DNA from 4 places in the Ruegeria sp. AG1 genome. Region 3 is predicted to be linked to each of the others. Evidence: riboswitches for the same ligand, from Rfam matches in the RefSeq annotation. Region 3 holds a riboswitch; each other region holds the start of a gene.
The links. A riboswitch is a leader RNA that binds a small molecule or an ion and turns the genes downstream of it on or off. The one in region 3 is predicted to bind cobalamin.
Positions count from the first base shown of each region.

Region 1: it holds a riboswitch for cobalamin, as region 3 does, so the genes downstream of both, ACR0B5_RS00475 (aromatic ring-hydroxylating oxygenase subunit alpha) here and ACR0B5_RS15645 (DUF1636 family protein) in region 3, are expected to answer to the same signal.
Region 2: it holds a riboswitch for cobalamin, as region 3 does, so the genes downstream of both, nrdH (glutaredoxin-like protein NrdH) here and ACR0B5_RS15645 (DUF1636 family protein) in region 3, are expected to answer to the same signal.
Region 4: it holds a riboswitch for cobalamin, as region 3 does, so the genes downstream of both, ACR0B5_RS09560 (DUF4198 domain-containing protein) here and ACR0B5_RS15645 (DUF1636 family protein) in region 3, are expected to answer to the same signal.

Region 1 covers NZ_JBQFYU010000001.1:103,804-108,760, reverse strand. Annotated here, with positions in the region: gene ACR0B5_RS00480 (FAD-binding oxidoreductase) at 1-344, opposite strand, end outside; gene ACR0B5_RS00475 (aromatic ring-hydroxylating oxygenase subunit alpha) at 350-1,621, opposite strand; cobalamin riboswitch at 1,686-1,889, opposite strand; gene ACR0B5_RS00470 (hypothetical protein) at 2,185-2,523, shown strand; gene ACR0B5_RS00465 (HlyD family secretion protein) at 2,516-3,742, shown strand; gene ACR0B5_RS00460 (potassium channel family protein) at 3,770-4,126, shown strand; gene ACR0B5_RS00455 (GNAT family N-acetyltransferase) at 4,168-4,689, opposite strand; gene ACR0B5_RS00450 (type I glutamate--ammonia ligase) at 4,804-4,957, opposite strand, start outside.
Region 2 covers NZ_JBQFYU010000001.1:241,190-246,146, forward strand. Annotated here, with positions in the region: gene nrdF (class 1b ribonucleoside-diphosphate reductase subunit beta) at 1-166, opposite strand, end outside; gene nrdE (class 1b ribonucleoside-diphosphate reductase subunit alpha) at 179-2,302, opposite strand; gene nrdI (class Ib ribonucleoside-diphosphate reductase assembly flavoprotein NrdI) at 2,284-2,697, opposite strand; gene nrdH (glutaredoxin-like protein NrdH) at 2,713-2,934, opposite strand; cobalamin riboswitch at 3,020-3,211, opposite strand; gene ACR0B5_RS01200 (DEAD/DEAH box helicase) at 3,300-4,957, opposite strand, start outside.
Region 3 covers NZ_JBQFYU010000010.1:41,308-46,264, reverse strand. Annotated here, with positions in the region: gene ACR0B5_RS15660 (iron ABC transporter permease) at 1-26, opposite strand, end outside; gene ACR0B5_RS15655 (ABC transporter substrate-binding protein) at 28-978, opposite strand; gene ACR0B5_RS15650 (ABC transporter ATP-binding protein) at 991-1,767, opposite strand; gene ACR0B5_RS15645 (DUF1636 family protein) at 1,764-2,168, opposite strand; cobalamin riboswitch at 2,218-2,421, opposite strand; gene ACR0B5_RS15640 (hypothetical protein) at 2,457-2,945, opposite strand; gene ACR0B5_RS15635 (hypothetical protein) at 2,942-3,163, opposite strand; gene ACR0B5_RS15630 (D-lyxose/D-mannose family sugar isomerase) at 3,283-3,948, opposite strand; gene ACR0B5_RS15625 (carbohydrate kinase family protein) at 3,967-4,893, opposite strand; gene ACR0B5_RS15620 (glucokinase) at 4,922-4,957, opposite strand, start outside.
Region 4 covers NZ_JBQFYU010000005.1:247,968-252,924, forward strand. Annotated here, with positions in the region: gene fabA (bifunctional 3-hydroxydecanoyl-ACP dehydratase/trans-2-decenoyl-ACP isomerase) at 1-212, shown strand, start outside; gene fabB (beta-ketoacyl-ACP synthase I) at 260-1,489, shown strand; gene ACR0B5_RS09545 (enoyl-ACP reductase FabI) at 1,495-2,286, shown strand; gene ACR0B5_RS09550 (hypothetical protein) at 2,346-2,525, shown strand; gene ACR0B5_RS09555 (FKBP-type peptidyl-prolyl cis-trans isomerase) at 2,538-2,966, opposite strand; cobalamin riboswitch at 3,216-3,417, shown strand; gene ACR0B5_RS09560 (DUF4198 domain-containing protein) at 3,546-4,331, shown strand; gene cbiM (cobalt transporter CbiM) at 4,338-4,949, shown strand; gene ACR0B5_RS09570 (cobalt ABC transporter permease) at 4,946-4,957, shown strand, end outside.

The sequences.
Region 1 (4,957 bases), on a different contig from region 3:
AACGGACCCGCCGGGCCAATTGCCCGCATCCGCATACCCGGCTTCAGATTGTCCAGCATCCAACGAGTACCGATGCTGTCCGGCTGCGCCTTGGCCGTGATCGTAATGGATCGCGGACGTGATGGGGATGACGAGATCGTATAGGTCCGATGCACAACGCCTCCCGGCTGCCCCGGTGCCGGAATCTCGAGCGTCAGGAACTGACCCGGATGGTAGGCAAACAAAGCCCCGGACGGGGCGCGGAACGTAAAGCTGGCGGTGTTTGGCGTCTCGGGCACGACCGAGACGCATTCCAGCCTCTCATCATCCTGCCAGATCGAGGCAACAGCGTTCAGGTCTTTCATCTCCGTCACTCCGCCGCCATCGTGTTGGGCGCAAAGTGACGCGCCAAAGCGCTGCAATACCAATCAGTGAATTGCAGAACACCGGATTCCTGGACCCCCGAATACGGCCCCGGCACATAGGCCGGACTGTTGATGCCCATCTGGTTGTCTTCCACCACGCGGCGATCTTCATCATTGGTGGCCATCCAGACCTCAGTCAGGCGCTTGACGTCATAATCGACCCCTTCGATCGCATCCTTGGTGACCAGCCACTTCGTGGTGACTTCGGTCTCGGTCGGGCTGACCGGAGTGACGCGGAAGACAATCGAGTGATCGGCCAGGAAGTGGTTCCATGTGCTGGGATAGTGGAACTTCAGCAACGTCCCCGCATCGGCAAAGGGCGCGCGGCCCAGAAAGCGGCGCACCGCAGATTTGCCGTCCAGAGTGTAGCTTTCCGCCCCTTCCTTAAGCGGCATCCGCGCCAGACGGTATTGCCCGTCATCATGCAGATAGAACTGCGACGGCATCCCTGCAGCCTCGCAACGGTCGAAGTGAGCTTGCATGAAGGCCGGGGTTTCACCCCCTTCAATACCGGTTACCGAGGGATCATCAGGGAAGGTCCGGCACAGCGAAGGGTGGTTGCCGCCGCAGTGATAGCACTCGCGGTTGTTTTCCCAAACAAGCTTCCAGTTGCCCTTTTCGATGATCGTGCTTTCAAAGGCGACCTTGGCGTTGTTCAAATCATGCGGCTCCAGATAGGGCCGTGCTTTATTGGCGAAGGTGTCGAAATCGGGGGCTACATCTGCAAGACAGATATAGACCAGCCCGGCCAGTTCCCGGCAGTGGACGGTTTTCAGCCCGTGTTGTTTGGGGTCGAAATCAGGCCCCATATCACGCGCCCACAGCAATGAGCCGTCAAGCTCATAGGTCCACTGGTGATAGGGGCAGACCAGTTTGGGCGAGTTCCCCTTGGCCGCTTTGCAGATGATCGACCCGCGATGGCGGCAGGTGTTGTGGAAGGCCCGGATCTGATTGTCCGCACCGCGCACGATGATCACGCGGTATGCGCCCACAGTGTAGGTTACATAGTCGCCTGTTTTCACCAGTTCACATGCCGGAATGGCAAATAGCCAGTCGCGGTAGTGGATGGCCTCAAGATCGGCCTGAAATACATCTGGATCTGTATAGAATGCCTGTTCAAGGGCATAGGCCGGGTTTCGACGCGCCAACAGGCTTTGAACGTTGCTCACTTCTGGCTCTCCTGCCGCGCCCCGCGGCTTAGCTTGGGCAGATGACATCAGAGGCCAGTCCGGAGCCGTGCGAGGATCACGTCCGAAACTTGTGCCCCCACCGCCACCCGCGGTTTGACATATATGCAAGGCTGGTTTCCGGACTTGAAAGGGGCTTACGCCCGGTTTCGACACCTTCCCGGGATCCTCGTCCCAGTGGTTACCTGTCGAACCTGACCTTCCTTACCGTTGCGGGGGCAGCGCCGGAATTGCACCGGCTTCCCAATTCTCTGCCGCCTGAGAACCAAACAGCAGCACCTCACACGCGCAACCTACTCGGGGATGGATTCGTGGCTGAAAGCCTTGCGACATTTCCAAAAACAAAACAGACATGGCCAGCAAAAACTGGCACCTGAGACAGAGAAGCATTTTCATCCCGGAATCAGACGCATGCCACGCCGCGCATTGCTGACGACCCTACCTTTTGATCCAGATCAGCGCAGACAACTTGATTCATGTTGCAATCTCGGAATGATACAAGTGGGCCTTTCCTTTGCTAAGGCTCTCACGCCGAAGGATTTCTGATCAAACATGGCCCTTCGGCGCGCATCGCAAAAAAGGGGAGGAGTCACATGGAAAGCTCCGTTTCTGATGAGGTGATGGCAAGGCTTCCGTTCTGGGTGACCCCTCCGGGAGAGACCGACGGCTTTCTAATCGTTGTCGGATTGTTTCTGGTCATGGTGCTGCTTGGGTTCGGCGCGCTGTATTTTACGGTGCAGGCCATTCCCGACCGAATGGCGGCAGGCGCGCACAAGGTTCAGATGCAGTTGGTCGGCGTTCTTGGATTGATTTCGCTATTCACTTTGAACAATGCTTTCTGGGTCGCAGCCATTTTGATCGCGGCCGTGCCTTTGCACGAAATACTTCCCCTAAATCCGGAAACGGACACCGCGGAGAGCTCCGATGCTTGAGCTGATATTCTCTGCGCTAATTACTGTCGTTCCGGACTACCTGTATCGTCGCTACAGGCAGGGCAAGCGATGGGGCCACGAAATCACCCTGTTCAATATATGGTATGAATTGCGGTGGGGCTTGACGGCCTGCGCGATTCTGGCGGTCACGCTGATCACGGTGATCTTCTATTTTCACCCCTCAACGCGGAATGTTTCTGCCGCATTTCGCACAATAACTATTCTTTCCGATCGCGCAGGGCGGGTTGCCGAAGTCTACGTTGCCAATAACGACAGAGTGAAAGCTGGCGAGGCTATTTTCCGACTGGATACCACCCGGCAGGAGGCTGCAGCACAAACAGCGCAGCGTCGAATCGCAGAGATTGAGGCCGCTTTGGGCCTAGCCGCAACAGACATTGCCAGCGCGACAGCGCGGGTTCAGGCCGCCGAGGCCGATCTTGCACAGGCCACGCGGGATTTGGAACGCCGGCTGGAGCTTGCGGAGCGAAACAACACCGTCGTCAGCGAACAAGAATTGGAACGTCTGGAAACGGCCATGTCGGCTGCCGAAAGTCAGCGCGCAGCCACACTTGCCGCTCTGGACGGGGCCAAACTGCGCCAGACCACGCTTTTGCCCGCGCAACTTGAAACCGCACGCGCCGCCTTGACAGAGGCAGAGACCGAGATCTCAAAGTCGACCGTGTTTGCCGAAGTCGATGGAACAGTCCTGCAATTCCTGCTCAAGCCCGGCGACGTCGTGAACCCCATTCTGCGGCCCGCCGGAATTCTGGTCCCCGACGTGACGGGTCAAGGGCGTTTCATCGCGGCCTTCGGTCAGATTTCAGCAAGCGTTCTGAAACCCGGCATGTTGGTCGAGATCACCTGCGCCTCCAAACCTCTTACGATTATTCCGATGATCGTTGATGACGTTCAGGGCGCGATTGCTGCAGGGCAATTCCGACCGGGTGATACCTTGCTTGATCAGCAGGATCGCGCCCGTCCCGGTACGGTGACCGCCTTCCTTGCACCGATTTTTCCAAAACATCTTGATGGCATTCCACCCGGAAGCTCCTGCGTTGGTGTGGCCTACACCAGCCGCGCGAAAGAGATTGATGCCGGTGAAATCAGGGGCTTTTCGGCCCTTGTGGCCCGGATCGTGGATGGCATGGGAATAGCAAACGCCATCGTTCTGCGCGCGCAGGCTATTCTGCTGCCAGTCAAAACGCTGGTTTTCAATTAACACCAGCCAGAGAGGGCAAATTCAGCCATGACATGCGAGGCCAGCTACATTTGTAGTTTTCTGTCCGTATTCTTCTGGGACCTGATTTATCTGTCACCGATCCTAGTGTTTTTGTTGGTCGTGATCTGCGTACTGGGGATATTAATGGGTCGGATCGAAGGCTGGCCCGCCGGACCTAGCCTCTACCATGCCTTCATTAATGCCACCACGGTCGGCTATGGCGACATCAGACCACATAAACCCGCTGGCAGGTTTCTCTCGGTCATCAACGCGCTCACTGGCTTGATCCTAATGGGGATCATTGTCGGTATTGGCGTCCATGCCGTCGAGGCTGCAATGTCGATAACACTGTCTGGCGCCCGCGGCGTTCCAGCGTTCACCTGACTCATCTGGCGACGTTTTGAGCTCAGGGTGACAAACAGCATTCACTCGTGCTGCGATGTGTCCCAAAGATGCGCATGCATGAAGGGGTCGATCGCAATCGCCTTGCCCCCCAGCTTTTCAACCGATCCTGCAGTGAGCTCAAGCACCATCCATGCCTCTGGGATCGTCAGAAGGTTCGGATATGGCGTCTCTTTGTCGGTCGGAACAAACCCGAATAAGGGGTAGAATGTCGGTACGCCCAACACAAAGACAGCGTCTGTTCCAATAGATCTCAAGTGGTTGATGCTGGTCTCCATCATCTCTCTGCCAACACCTAGGCCTTGATGTTCGGGTAAGACACCGCAGGGCGCCAGAAGATAGCAATTAACGTCCGGGTGGTCCTCGAAGACAAACGGGGTGAACATGACATTGCCCGCGATCTGCCCGTCACGCCTCAAACTGATTGAAATCGTTTCCGGATGCTCAAGGAGATCTTCGGCGAGTTGAGCGATTTCTTCACCTTCTGCTTCGCCAAAAGCCAGCCTATGCACATTCAAGATGGCATCGGTTTCTGAACGGTTCATGATCCATCCCTATCCTGAGCTAAACAGCTTGCGCCGCGTCATACGGCGCGAGATTACCCAAACGACGCCCCAGAGGTCGCATTGGGCGAGCTTCGGCAAGACGAACCGCTCAGGTCAATATGTTTCTTCGTACAATCGGCAGCGTGCGTCTGTGTCCAGATGTTCAGTTGTCGCGATCTCGGATTGCTTGTGAGCTTGGTACACCTCGGCAAAGCCTGCGGGGAACCAGCCGGTCACAACCGGGTTGGAAACGAACCGGTCGAGCGCA
Region 2 (4,957 bases), on a different contig from region 3:
CATGGTCCGTCAGCGTCGCCCAGCTTTGGATATCGTTGGACAGCGGCACTTTCTCGGGCAGCCAGAAATTGACCGTCAGGCGGTTCCAGACCTCAAGGTCCTTGTCATCCTCCAGCCGGTTCCAGTTGATGGCGCGGGGGATCTTGGTTTGGATCATGTCTTTCATGTCAGTAGCCCCTTACAGCGAGCAGGATACGCAGCCCTGCACCTCGGTCCCTTCAAGGGCCTCCTGGCGCAGACGCACGTAATAAATGGTTTTGATGCCTTTCTTCCACGCGTAGATCTGCGCGCGGTTAATATCGCGGGTCGTGGCCTCGGCCGGGAAGAACAGGGTCAGCGACAGCCCCTGATCCACATGCTCGGTCGCCGCTGCATAGGTGTCGATCAGCGCCTCGGGGCCGATCTCATAGGCATCGCGGTAGTATTCGAGGTTGTCATTGCTCATGAAAGCCGCCGGATAGTAGACGCGGCCAATCTTGCCCTCTTTGCGGATTTCGATCTTCGAGACGATGGGGTGGATCGAAGAGGTCGAATTGTTGATATAGCTGATCGAGCCGGTCGGCGGCACCGCCTGAAGATTGCGGTTATAGAGGCCGCGTTTCATCACATCGGCCTTCAACGCTGCCCAGTCGTCGCGGGTGGGAAGGGTCATGCCGTCGAACAGCGCTTTCACTTTGTCGCTTTCAGGCAGCCAGTCGCGGGTGGTGTATTTGTCGAAGAAGGTGCCTGAGGCATAGTCGGAGTCCTCAAATCCCTTGAACGACGCATTGCGTTCCTTCGCCAGATCGCATGACGTGCGGATCGCGTGATAAGCCACGGTGGCAAAATAGATCGAGGTGAACTCAACCCCCTCGGGCGAGCCATAGTGGATATGTTCCCGCGCCAGAAACCCGTGCAGGTTCATCTGCCCCAGACCAATCGCGTGGCTTTCATCATTGCCGCGACGCACCGAAGGCACCGAGTCGATTGCCGACATCTCGGACACCGCCGTCAGCGCGCGGATCGCAGCGCCGACAGTGCGGCCCAGATCACCGCCATCCATTGTCTTGGCAATGTTCAGCGAGCCGAGGTTGCAGGAGATATCCGTGCCCAGATGGGAATAGCTGAGGTCATCGTTGAACTCAGACGCTTCATTGACCTGCAAAATCTCGGAACACAGGTTCGACATGTTGATCCGGCCCGCAATGGGGTTCATCCGGTTCACCGTGTCTTCGAACATCACGTAGGGGTAACCGGATTCGAACTGAATCTCTGCAATGGTCTGGAAGAACTCACGCGCATTGACCTTGGATTTGCGGATTCGCTTGTCATCGACCATCTCGTGATACTTCTCCGTCACCGAGATTTCCGAGAACGGCACGCCATAGACCTTTTCTACGTCATGAGGCGAGAACAGGTACATATCCGCGTTTTTCTTCGCCAGCTCGAAAGTGATGTCAGGGATCACCACGCCAAGGCTCAGCGTTTTGATACGGATTTTCTCATCCGCGTTTTCGCGCTTGGTGTCGAGAAAGCGCATGATGTCCGGGTGGTGTGCGTTCAGATACACCGCACCCGCGCCTTGCCGCGCACCCAGTTGGTTGGCGTAGGAAAAGCTGTCCTCCAGCAGTTTCATTACCGGGATCACGCCGGAGGATTGGTTCTCAATGCCCTTAATCGGCGCGCCATGCTCGCGGATGTTGGTCAGCAGCAGCGCTACGCCTCCACCACGTTTGGACAGTTGCAGGGCCGAGTTGATGCCGCGACCGATGCTCTCCATGTTGTCCTCAAGCCGCAGCAGGAAGCATGAGATCAATTCCCCGCGTGAGGCTTTCCCGGCGTTCAGGAAGGTGGGCGTGGCGGGCTGGAAACGACCGTCGAGGATTTCCTCCATGAAAGACAGGGCCAGCGCCTCATCACCGCGTGCCAGCGCCAGCGCGGTCATGACGACGCGGTCCTCGTAGCGTTCCAAGAACCGCTGCCCGTCACGGGTTTTCAGCGTGTATGAGGTGTAATATTTGAACGCGCCCAGAAAGGTCGGGAACCGGAACTTCTTGGCATAGGCCGCGTCCCAGATCTTGCGCATGAAGTTCTTGGAATACTGGTCCAGAACGGCCTCTTCGTAGTAGCCCTCGGAAACCAGATACCCGAGTTTTTCATCCAGCGAGTGGAAGAACACGGTGTTCTGATTCACATGCTGCAGGAAGTACTGCCGCGCGGCCATTCGGTCGGCATCGAACCGGATCTTCCCCTCACCATCGTAGAGGTTCAGCATCGCGTTCAACGCGTGATAGTCCTGCTCGTTTACGCTGCTGTCGAGCATAGGTTTCTCCCTAGTTTTTCCAGCCCGGCGCGGACGCGGGCGATGTCGGTCTCTGTTCCGGCCAGCTCGAATGTGTAGAGCAGCGGAACGTTGCATTTTTGAGCGATGATGCGACCGGCCAAAGCGTAGGTCGCACCGAAATTACGATTGCCTGTGCCGATCACTCCAACGATCCCGGCACGTCTGTCCGGGTCGTTCAGAAACCGGATCACCTGTTTAGGAACCGCCCCGCGCCCTTCGCCGTCGGCGTAGGTGGGGCTGATCAGCACATAGGGGTGTCGGGGGTCAGGCAGCGGGTCCATCCCGTTCGGAATGCGGAAAGAGGTCAGGCCCAGCCGCGAGACAAAGCGGTGGGTGTTTCCGGATTTCGAAGAGAAATAGACCAGCGCCGGGATCGGCGCGGCCATGGATCAGGCCAGTTGGGCGATCATGTCCGGGCGGAAACCCGACCAGTGATCACTGCCCGCCACAACGACAGGGGCCTGACGATAACCCAGCTCGGTCACATGGGTCATGGCGCTGTCGTCCTGGGTCAGGTCGATGACGTCATAGGTGATGCCTTTTGCATCCAGCGCTCGGGTGGTGGCGGTGCATTGTACGCATGCGGGTTTGGAATATACGGTAATGCTCATGTCGTCCTCTGTCCTTTTAATGAATGCCGAGGACGCTGCGGGCAAAATGACCCCTGAACACGCCCCCGAACCCTCCGTTCGCGGTTCTCTTTCTTTGCTTGCGGCAGGTCTCCTGGCTCGCGGATTGACGTTCGGACTGGCCTTCCCAAAAGCACGCTTTCAGTGGCGTATTCAGCCGAACTATCCGCTTACAGTTGCGGGGGCAGCGCCGGTTTTTCACCGGTTTCCCTCTTAGCTTTCAACAGGAATCGAAAGAACCGAAGCAACACCATATTGGGGTTGGTGGTGGAGTGTTGTCAATATATGGTGTGGCGAAGAAAATAATTTTCTTCGCTTGCACAACCAGCCACGTGCGCTAAGGCGGTCTACTTTTTCCGCTTGGGCATCGCGTTGCCACCCTTCATCGCAGCCGCACGTGCGCGGTTTTTCTTGCTGCTTGGCTTGCCTTTGGGCGGAGGCGGGCCTTTCAGACGGCGCGCAGGTTTCTTGTGCTGATCGCCCGAGGGGGTCTCATCCCGTTTGGGCCGCGTTTCGGGCTTGGGTTTCTCGGCCGGCTTCCGGCGTGGTTTTGCGGGCTGTGGCTCAGCCGCGTGGGCCGGGCGTTCGTGGCGCTTCTTGCCTTTGAAGTCGCGCTTGGGACCTTTGCGGCCACCACCGGCAAAGGCAGGCGGCGCGTCCAGTTGCACCAGGGTCTTGGTGCCTTCGACCGTCATCTCGGGGCCAATGGCCTTCAGGAAACCTTCAACGCTGCTTTCGCGAATCTCGATATAGCTTTCGGTGTCGGCAATGCGGATCGCGCCGATATCGTCTTTGGTGATCTTGCCCGCCTTGCACAACATGGGCAGCAAATAGCGAGGCGAGGCGTTTTCGTTGTGTCCCTCCGACAGCGAAAACCACACGCTTGAGCCAAAGGGCACGTTCGGCTTGGGCGCGGCATCTTGCGTGTCGCTCAGTTCCTCCGGGGCGGAGTGTTTGCGCCCGTATTGACGCAGATAGGCCGCCGCCAGCTGCTGCGGTGAAAAGCGCGAGACCAGATCATCAACCAGTGCGCTTTCGCCCTCGGTGACATCCACGGTCCAGTCGTCCGAGCTGAACATCCGCTGCATGTCCTGCGCCTGAACCTCATCGGCCGAGGGTGCAGACCCCCAATCGGCTGTCAGCTTGGCGAATTTCAGCAGGCGTTGCGCCTTTTTGAACGATGCAGGCGGTATGACCAGCGCGCTGACGCCTTTCCGCCCGGCGCGTCCGGTTCGGCCCGAGCGGTGCAGCAGCGTTTCATGGCTGTTCGGCAGTTCTGCATGGATCACCAGATCAAGGTTCGGCAGGTCGATCCCGCGCGCGGCCACATCGGTCGCCACACAGACGCGGGCGCGTCCGTCGCGCATGGCTTGCAGCGCGTTCGAACGTTCGCTTTGCGTCAGCTCTCCGGACAGGGCCACGACCGAGAATCCACGATTCGACAGTCGCGCCGTCAGGCGGCTGACCATGGCGCGAGTGTTGCAGAAGATAATGGCGTTGGGGGCCTCGTAGAAGCGCAGCACGTTGATGATTGCGTTCTCACCATCGCGCGGGGCCACATTCATCGCGCGATATTCGATATCGGCATGTTGCGTGCGCTCGCTGACGGTGCTGACGCGCTCGGCATCGCGCTGGTAGCGAGCGGCGAGGGAGGCGATGGCGCGAGGAACCGTAGCGGAAAACAGCAGTGTCTGACGCTCGGAGGGCGTCTGTTCCAGAATGAACTCAAGATCTTCGCGGAAGCCCAGGTCTAGCATTTCGTCGGCTTCATCCAGAACCACTGCGCGGACAGCGGTTAGGTCAATCGACTCCCGCATGATATGGTCGCGGAGACGGCCCGGCGTTGCGACCACGATATGCGCACCGCGAGCCAACGCTCGCCGCTCGTCTCGCATATCCATGCCGCCAACACATGACGCAATGAACGCGCCTACATCCGCATAGAGCCACGCCAGTTCGCGTTTGACCTGCATCGCCAACTCGCGCGTTGGTGCTATGACCAGCG
Region 3 (4,957 bases):
AGGACCGCCTGGCCCGTCTTCGTCATCTCAGCTGTTACCCCGGTGCATCGCCGTTGCCATCTTCTGGATCGCTTCGATGTTTGCCGGTCCCGGTGTCAGCTCTTCGTAGCGCAGGCCGATCCAGCGCTCGTTCTTGACTGCATCGGTCTGCGACATCACCGGATGTTCCTGCAGGAACTTAAACGTATCTGCCGCGCCATTGCCCGTTTGGTAGTCCAGCAGAACAAGGAATTCGGGGTTCGAGGCGGCGACAGCCTCCCACGAGGTGCGGCCCCAGCTAGTGTCCATGTCATGGGTGACGTTGACGCCGCCAGCCGCTGCGATCATCGCGTCGGGAATGGCATATTTGCCTGCGGTAAAGGGCGCATCGGCCGGGCCGTCCAGCAGGAAGACGCGGGGTTTTTCCAGATCGGCGGTTTTGGCTTCGATCGCGGCCAGTTGGTCTTTCCAGCCCGAGACCAGCGCGTTCGCCTTGTCCTCGACATGCATGACCGTGCCCAGACGCAGAACGTCGTCAAACAGCAGGTCCATGCTGGCTTCGGGACGGTCTTTGTTCAGGTGAATGCAGCTTTCGGTCAGCACCATGGTCTTGATGCCAAAGGGCTCCAGCGTGTCAGGGGTGACGTCTCCGCCGGGTTTCATGCCGTAATACCAACCGGCGAAGAACATGTCGGGTTCGACCGCGACGAGGTTTTCGACCGTCGGGTATTTCGGAGCGAGTTCGGGGATGTCACCGCGCTGCGCGTCGAAATCGGGGCTGGTCTTGTACCAGCCGGTGATCCCGGTCAGGCCAACGATGCTGTCTTGAAGACCCAGTGCAAAGGCCATGTCGGTCATGTTCATGTCATGAACCACGATCCGCTCGGGCTTGCTATCGAACACCAGAGGTTCACCGCAATTGTCGACGGTGACCTCTTGCGCGGCAGCGCCGCCCGCCAGCGCGCTTAGGACCGCAGCGGACAAGAGTTTCAGTTTCATCAATCTCTCCTGTTAAGACGAAAGCTTTCGTTTTCGGATGTCCAGCGCGGGGATCACGCGTCCTTCGTGCTGGAAACACAAATAGTCAACACCAAAAGTCTCGCGCACGCGGTCTGGGGTCAGAACCTCGGCGACCGGGCCGAAGGCCGTAAGCTGTGCGTTCTTCATCAGGGCGACGTGGCTGGCGAATTCGGGGATCATGACCAGATCGTGGACGATCATTACAACCGTCACACCCAACTCGGCCACCAGAGACAGCATGTGCCCTTTGGCATCCGGATCCAGGTGGTTGGTCGGTTCGTCCAAAAACAGCAGCGAGGGGTTCTGCGCCAACGCCCGTGCGATATGGGCGCGCTGGCGCTCTCCGCCCGACAGTTTTGCCATCTGTTTGCCAGCCAGATGGGACAGTTCGGTGGTGTCTAATACGCGCTGCAGGTCCGTCTTAAGAGCTTCGGCGGATTTGTCGGCCTTGATCGGGATTTGCCCAAGGGCCACATAGTCGCGCAGTTGCAGCCGCCCGTCGGGCATTTCTTGCTGGCCGACAACGGCAATCCGTCGGGCCCGCTCCAGCGACGACAGTTTCCGCAAGCTTTGACCCTGAATACGTACATCGCCCAGCGCCAGTTTTGCGACACCGCACACGAGGTTGAGCAACGTCGTCTTGCCCGCCCCGTTCGGGCCAGCAACGGCCAATATCGCGCCTTCCTCAAGCGTGAACGAGGTGTCCCGCAGCAGAACATCTCCGTTCAGGGCGTAGTATTCCAGGTTTTCAGCAATCAGAAAGCTCATGCTGTGCCCTCCGGCGGCAGGCAGGGCATGCGCGACAGGGTTTTGGTGTAGAGCGCCAAAGGACGGGTTGAGGCGCTGGTCCAACCATCCTCGCTGTCCCGGAATTGATGGGCGAACTCCGCCAAAGCCCTCAGATCGTCGGTGGATTGAATATCGCCAAACAGATATTGCGCCTTGCCCTTGGCCTGCAGCCCGACTGTCATCGGGCGGTCGCACCCGGCCATACAGTCGATCAGACGTGTCGAGAACCCCTCGGGCAGCTGGCCGTCCAGCGCTTCTTTCGCCTCGTGCGGAGGGATCGGCCCTTTGCAGGTGCCGCATATCAGGACGAAATGATCAGCCATGGCACGCGTCGCCGACTTGAACAAAAGCCGATTGAAGGCAAAAGCCATGAGTTGCATCAGCACGCAGATGTGCCATCGAGCCTCCTTCCGGGACACCCCGCCCCGGGTTGGTTAATCTGTGATGGCAGGTCTCCTGACTTGCGGGTCATTGCTCGGCCAACCTTCCCGACCTTAGGGGCCAGTGGTTTTGTGGCGTCGCTCTCCGCTTACAGTTGCGGGGGCAGTCACGGCATTGGCCTTTGGGCCGCACCGTATTCCCATTTTCATCCCTAAGGCACAGGCCGTCGGGAACCATCCAGAGCAGCTAGTCTGCTCACGCTCCTATTGTCAAGCGCAGGAATCGCGCTATCGGACCACGCGCAGGGTTGGCCTGCGCGCGCTTTGGCCCGGTCCGACGCCATTTGTCGGGAACTGGCTGGCCAGGGTCAAACCGGCCTGTATCAGATGGGCGTCCGGGTAGCCTCCGGTCAAATCATTCAAGGCATCGCGCGCTGCCGGAGTTTCGTCGCGGCGCATGTGATGCAGCATCCGGAGCAGGGCGTGCTCGTCACATGTCAGTTCTTGCCGTGTTTCAACACAAAGCGGGTCTTTGAAGGCCAGACCCAGAAGGCGGGTGCGTAGCGTGGCCTTGATAATCTTGAAGACCAGATGCGCCAGAACAAGCCCCTGATCGCGCCCCCAACGCTCGGTCGCTACCGAAAAGGCATGTTGCCAAGCCTGCGTTTCCGGCTCTGTGAAGCTGAGGATGAAGTGCCGCATGACAGGCAGCAAACCGCGTTCGAAACCGTCAAATTCGACGCGGGGCAGTGTGTGGTTGGATGCCGAGTGTTTCATGCGCGTTCCCTTTTGGGTTCGAGGGCTTTCGCGGCCAAAGTGTGGACGTTTTGCGGAAGGTTGTTTGGTTCAACCGGTGTTTCAGAACGCGGTGATGCAGCGCGGACGGAAAAGCTGAGATCAGCCTCAATCGCCTGCCTCAGTTTCGGTTTCAATGCGCAGCCAAAGCGGCTGGCAACGGCGTCCATGGCCAACAGGTCGGCGAGGGATTTTCGCATGTCAGGTTATCTTTCGGTCGCAAAAATGGGACCGGGCGATGATTCCAAGGAATCTGACTGGGTCGGCCGTCAACTGACTAAATTAGTCAGAAAATGCAAGCGCGAAATTCCAAATGAAGTCAGTAGTCGGCAACTAACAGGAAATCCGGTACTGCATCTTCTTCGATTGTTGCAAAGCGGGGGATCGGGTCTTCAAATACGTTGTCCGTCCGGTCGTCATTCACGGTTGAGACTTCGCCGATCAAGCAATCCGCACCTTCCGCCCAGAAGGCATGCCAGATGCCGGGCATCAAGGTCACGCTCTGGCCTGGCTTCAGGCGCAGATGCTCTCCGGGCTTTATGGTGACGGGGCAGGCATCGCTGGGAACGGTGACCGGGGTATTGCGGTCGATACCGCCGTCGGGGTCCGAGGCATAGATTTCCATAACCAGATCGCCACCCCCTCGGTTGATGATGTCTTCGGCTTTGACGATATGGCGATGCATCGGCGACAGCTGTTTTTCGCGAGAGATCAGCAGCTTTTCGGCATAGAGCATACCGCGCCCCCGGCTCAGATCGCTCACGTTGCCGTTGCGCAGGGTGAACAGAAACAACCCAAGCTCATCGAATTTGCCCTGACCGTAGTCGGTGATATCCCAACCTAACCCATGGGCACGGATACTGTCCGCCTGGGCGCCGCGCATCTGCTCAGGTGTCCAATCTGCGAAAGGCGGCAGAACGGCACCAAATGAACTGATGAATGCCTGGGCTTCGGTCTTGATACGGTTGATTTCGGATCGTTTCATCTCGGACTCTTCGTAGGGCTATAATTCATGCGACCAGGGCGGATTTGCTCCGGCGCGCGAGACGGTGACGGCAGCCACCTCTGCGCCCAAGGTCAAAGCGTCGCGTAGCGCATCCGGGGACAGTGACCTCAAGCCCGGCTTTGTCAGCTGGCCTGCCCGTTCCAACGAGGCCAGAACCCCTGCATTGAACGTGTCCCCCGCGCCAACCGTATCCACAACTTGCACCGGTTTGACTGGGACTGAGACCACAGCACCGTTGGCCTGATAACCTGAAGCGCCCTCACTTCCGCGGGTGACGATGACGGCAGAGGGGCCTGCTTGAAGCAGCAAAGGGACTTTTTGATCGTGGCTTTCCGGGCCGGGGATGATCCAGTCCAGATCCTCATCCGAGACTTTGACGATATCGGCCTGTTCGATCATTTGGTTCAACCGCGTGCGATACCGGGTCTGATCCTGTATGAAACCGGGTCGGATATTGGGGTCCAACATCACAGCACAGTTCGCGCCATGTTGCGCCAACATCGCTGCATAGGCATCCGCGCAGGGCTCGCAGGCAAGGCTGATGCCACCAAAATATAACGCCGAAACCGCGGGGAGTTGGCGTGGCATATCCTCGGCCCGTAACATCCGACCCGCAGTGTTTTCATCGACAAACGTGTATGTGGCGTGACCGTTCTTCAGTTGAACGAAAGCCAGCGTGGTCGGCCTGTCCGAAGCAATCACATGTGTCGTGTCTACATGGCTGGCCCGCAGGTCATTGGCCAATTGCTGCCCGAACATGTCTGAGGACAGACCGGTCAGCAAGCCTACGGGCGCGCCCAATCTGCCTAAAGCGATAGAGGTATTGAATATGGCTCCGCCAGAATGGGGAACGAAACCGTCCCGCCCGGACGGGGTCGGTTCGGCAATCATGTCGATCAGGGCTTCTCCGCAACACAGGATCATCCCACATCCTCTTCCAAAATACGCTCAGTTATCGCTGAAGCGCATTTTTGCAGAAGTTGTTAGC
Region 4 (4,957 bases), on a different contig from region 3:
GGCAGGGGCGCGGCTATGCGTTGGGCGTGGGCGAAGTCAAACTTACCGGCATGGTCCGCCCGGATCGTAAGATGCTGACCTATTATGTTGATTTTACCAAAGCCGTACAGACACGCCGTCTGACCATGGGGGTCGCGGATGGCCGTGTCGAAGCGGATGGTGAAGTAATTTACCAAGTCAAAGATATGAAGGTTGCACTGTCCGAAAGCTGACGCCAGCGGACACTACGCCAACAGGAACGGAACACAGGAGAACGCATATGCGTCGCGTCGTCGTCACCGGTTTGGGGATCGTCTCCTCGATCGGGAACAATGCCGAAGAGGTTCTCGCCTCGCTCAAAGCAGGTAAATCCGGCATCGAGGCCAATGAGCAGATGGTCGAACATGGCTTTCGCAGCCAGATCGCCGGGTCGCTCAAGATCGACGTGTCCGAGCACGTCGATAAACGCACCCTGCGCTTCATGGGACCGGGCGCGGCCTATGCACACATCGCGATGGGACAGGCGATTGCTGATTCCGGGCTGACTGAGGATCAGGTCGTCAATCCGCGCACCGGACTGGTCGCGGGTTCTGGCGGACCGTCCACCAGCGCAATGCTGACCGCGCATCAGACGGTGCTGAAGAACGGCGCCACCAAGCGGATCGGGCCTTTTGCCGTGCCGAAATGCATGTGTTCCACGATTTCAGCGAACCTTGCCACAGCCTACAAAATCAAGGGTATCAACTACTCGATCACCTCGGCGTGCTCGACCTCGCTGCATTGCATCGGCAACGCGGCGGAACAGATCATGCTGGGCAAGCAGGACGTGATGTTCGCAGGCGGCGGTGAGGAGCTGGATTGGACCCTGTCCTGCCTGTTTGACGCGATGGGCGCGATGTCGTCGAAGTATAACGACACTCCGCAGAAAGCATCGCGCGCGTTCGATCAGGACCGCGACGGCTTCGTGATCTCGGGTGGCGGCGGCATTGTCGTGCTTGAGGATCTGGACCATGCGCTGGCGCGTGGTGCCAAGATCTACGCTGAGGTGACCGGCTATGCTGCAACCTCGGACGGTCATGACATGGTGGCGCCGTCCGGCGAAGGCGGTGAGCGCGCGATGCGTCTGGCTCTGTCGACCCTGCCAGAAGGCCGCAAAGTTGGTTACATCAACGCGCACGGCACCTCGACCCCGGTCGGAGATGTGGGCGAAGTTGAAGCCGTGCGTCGCATCTTCGGCGAAGGCAACGTGCCGCCCATCTCATCCACCAAGTCGATGACCGGGCACGCACAAGGCGCGGCCGGCGCGCTTGAGGCGATCTTCTGCCTGCTCATGCTGGACAATGATTTCATAACACCGTCGATCAATGTCGACACACTAGCCGAAGGCATCCAGCCCGGTGAAATTGCAACTCAAGTGGTTGAAAATGCAGGTTTAGATTCGGTCATGACCAACAGCTTCGGCTTTGGCGGCACAAACGGATCCATGATCCTGTCAAAGTATAACGGGTGAACGAGATGTCGGAAGTTCTAAAAGGGAAACGCGGCCTGATCATGGGTGTCGCCAATGACCGGTCGATTGCCTGGGGTATCTCGAAAGCGATGCATGAAGCAGGGGCTGAGCTGGCTTTCACCTATCAGGGCGACGCGTTCGGGAAGCGTCTGCAGCCATTGGCCGAAAGCCTCGGCAGCGACTTCATGGTGGATGCGGATGTCACCGATGACGCCTCGCTGGACCGCGCCTTTGGCGAGTTGGGCGAACGCTGGCCAACCATCGACTTTGTCGTTCACGCGATTGCCTATTCGGACAAGAACGAGCTGACAGGCCGGTTTCTGAACACCACAAGGGCCAATTTCAAGCACTCGATGGATGTGTCGGCCTACTCTTTCATCGAGGTCGCCCGTCGCGCCTATCCGCTGATGAAGGACAATGGTGGCTCGCTGCTGACGCTGACCTACCAAGGCTCGAATCGTGTAGTTCCGAATTACAACGTCATGGGCGTTGCCAAAGCCGCGCTGGAATCGGCGACACGGTATCTGGCCAACGACCTCGGCCCCGAAGGCATCCGTGTGAACGCAATCTCGCCCGGTCCGATGAAGACCCTGGCCGGGGCGGCAATCGGCGGTGCGCGCAAGACCTACAAGTTCTGCGACCAAAATGCACCCATGCGCTCGAACGCTACGCTGGAGGCCGTTGGCGGCACGGCGGTTTACCTGACCTCAGACGCGGGGGCCTGCACCTCGGGCGAGATCATCCGGGTGGATGGCGGTTTCCACGTGCTCGGAATGCCACAGCCGGATTTCATGTGACCATATCTTTCCCAGACGCCGCCAAGATTTGACCATCTTTCGGCGTCAGGGATATGGGCATGAGCAAAACTGACCAGATCCTTGCCAGCAATACGCGTGGCACCCAGACCAAACGGAAGTCGGGGTTCCTAAGCCCCCGCGCCCGTGTTCTGCTTTTGACGCTGACCACATTGCTGGTGTTGTTCGTGTTCTTCACGCAACCGCAAGTCCGTGCAGCGCTTGACGGGCTTTGGGGCTAGAACCCCAAGCCTTTAGCTCACCGAGACAACCTCGATATCGAAAATCAAATCCTGCCCAGCCAGCGGGTGATTGGCGTCCAGCGTCACCGTGGCCTCGTTCGCCTCTACAACCGTTACCGGCAGCGCCTGACCGTCCGGGGTCTGCATCTGCAACTGGGTTCCCGGCTCTAGTGGGATATCATCCGGAATACCCTCACGCGGGATGTCCTGCCGCATCGCCGGGTTGATCGGGCCATAAGCGTCGACACAGGCAATCTCGACCCGCTTCTTGTCACCAACCGCCAGTCCTGGCATCGCACTGTCCAGGCCGGGTATGATCTGGCCCGAACCAACCACGAACTCTAACGGATCGCGCCCGTCTGAGCTGTCAAACACGGTCTCGTCCAGCAGCGTGCCAGTATAGTGGATGCGAACGGTGTCGCCTTGTTTGATCTCAGACATTGGGCCTCCGGGGCTTGTGGGAAATTAGGCGCCGAACACAAGCGCGCTACGCCGGAGTCTGACGCAGCGCAGGATGCATCCATCTGATTCTGATGTCCAGATTACGTTGCAAGCGCGCGCATTCTCTGGTCGTCGCTTGCACGCGTGCCTGCAATGCCCAGTGGGCAGAACGGTAACATCCCATCCTATCGACAAGATGTTATCGCTACAGTCTTAAATAGAGATTGACCGATGATGGGAATCTCTGCCATCAGCGTCCTCATGTCCGGTTCCGGGTTCGCCCGGAGAAAAGGGAATGCGGTGCGGGGAATTCTGATCCACCCAATGCCGCAACTGCCCCCGCAACTGTAGGCGGTGAGCAGGGCTGACACGCCACTGGGTTCCACCCGGGAAGGCCAGCCCGATGCTTTGACCCGCAAGTCAGGAGACCTGCCGGATATGCACCCTCGGAAGGGGTGTGTCACCGATGCCGGGGTGTGCATCGGGCCGATGCCCTCATTTCGGGTACATGGTCTCGTTCGCCCCGATATCAAGCAAGAAACGTGCCGGGGTTGGCACGAAGGACGAAGGAAAGACCTTGTGAAGAAACTATTTTGCACGGCTGCGGCTGCGCTGGCGATTCCAGCGATGGCACAGGCGCATTTTCTGCTGGAATACACCACCGACACGCTGATCGAGGCACCGGGCGACGTGCCGGTCAAGCTGATCTTCTGGCACCCGTTTGAAAACGGCCATGTCATGGATCTGGAAAAGCCGCAGGAATTCTACGTGATCCACAATGGCGAAAAGACCGACCTGTTGGACACGCTGGAACCCATCCGCTTCTCAAGCCCTGAAAACGAAGGCGCGGCCTTTCAGGGATCTGTTCCGGTCAAGCGTTCTGGCGACTACGTGATGGTCACGGTGCCTCAGCCCTACTACGAAGAGGCCGAGGATATTTATATCCAGCAGATCACCAAGGCGTTCCTAAACCGCAACGAACTGCCGACCGACTGGATGAACCCCGCAGGTCTGGCGACCGAGATCGTGCCGCTGAACAAGCCCTACAACATCATCGCTGGCTCGACCTTCACCGGTCAGGTTCTGGCAAATGGCGAACCGGTTGCCGGCGCTGAGATCGAGATCGAATACATGGCCGCCAAGCCCAGTTTTGACAACCAAGCCTCGTCCGAGCCTACCGTTTCGCCGATGCCGGGTGGTGCTGTTGTCGCAATTTCTGACGCCAATGGCTATTTTTCCTTCGGTGTGCCGAAAGCTGGTTACTGGGGCTTTGCCGCCCTCGGTGCTGGTCCTGAAACCGAACATGAAGGCAAAGAGCTGAGCCAGGACGCGGTGATTTGGATCCGCGCCTGGGACATGGAGTAACCCCCGATGCACATCGTCGACGGAGCCCTGTCCAACCCGGTCGTCATCGGCGGAGCCGTTGCCGCCGCTGGTGGGGTCGCAATGGGCCTCAGGTCGCTGGATCTGGACCGCATCCCCACAGCAGGGGTGCTGGCGGCCAGTTTCTTCGTGGCCTCGCTGATCCATGTTCCGATCGGGCCGTCGTCGGTGCATCTGATCCTCAACGGTCTGGCCGGGCTGCTGCTCGGCTGGGCCGCCTTCCCGGCCCTGTTTGTGGGCCTGCTCCTGCAAGCCGTTTTCTTCGGCTTCGGCGGGCTGACGGTACTGGGGATCAACACGCTCAACATCGCCTTTCCGGCCGTACTGGCGGGGCTGCTGTTCCGACCCCTGATCGGTCGCGGCTCACCTGTTCATGGCGCGATCTGGGGCGGCATAGGCGGCGCCTTTGCCATTGCGGCCACGACCGTCATGGTGGGCATCTCACTGGCCCTGTCAGGGGACGAATTCCTCCCCGCTGCCAAGCTGGTCTTCTTTGCGCATATCCCCGTGATGATCATCGAGGCCGTTCTGACCGGATTTGCCGTTCTACTGGCACGAAAAGTCAAACCTGAACTGTTCCTGACAAGGCCCGCCACATGAGAAAGATT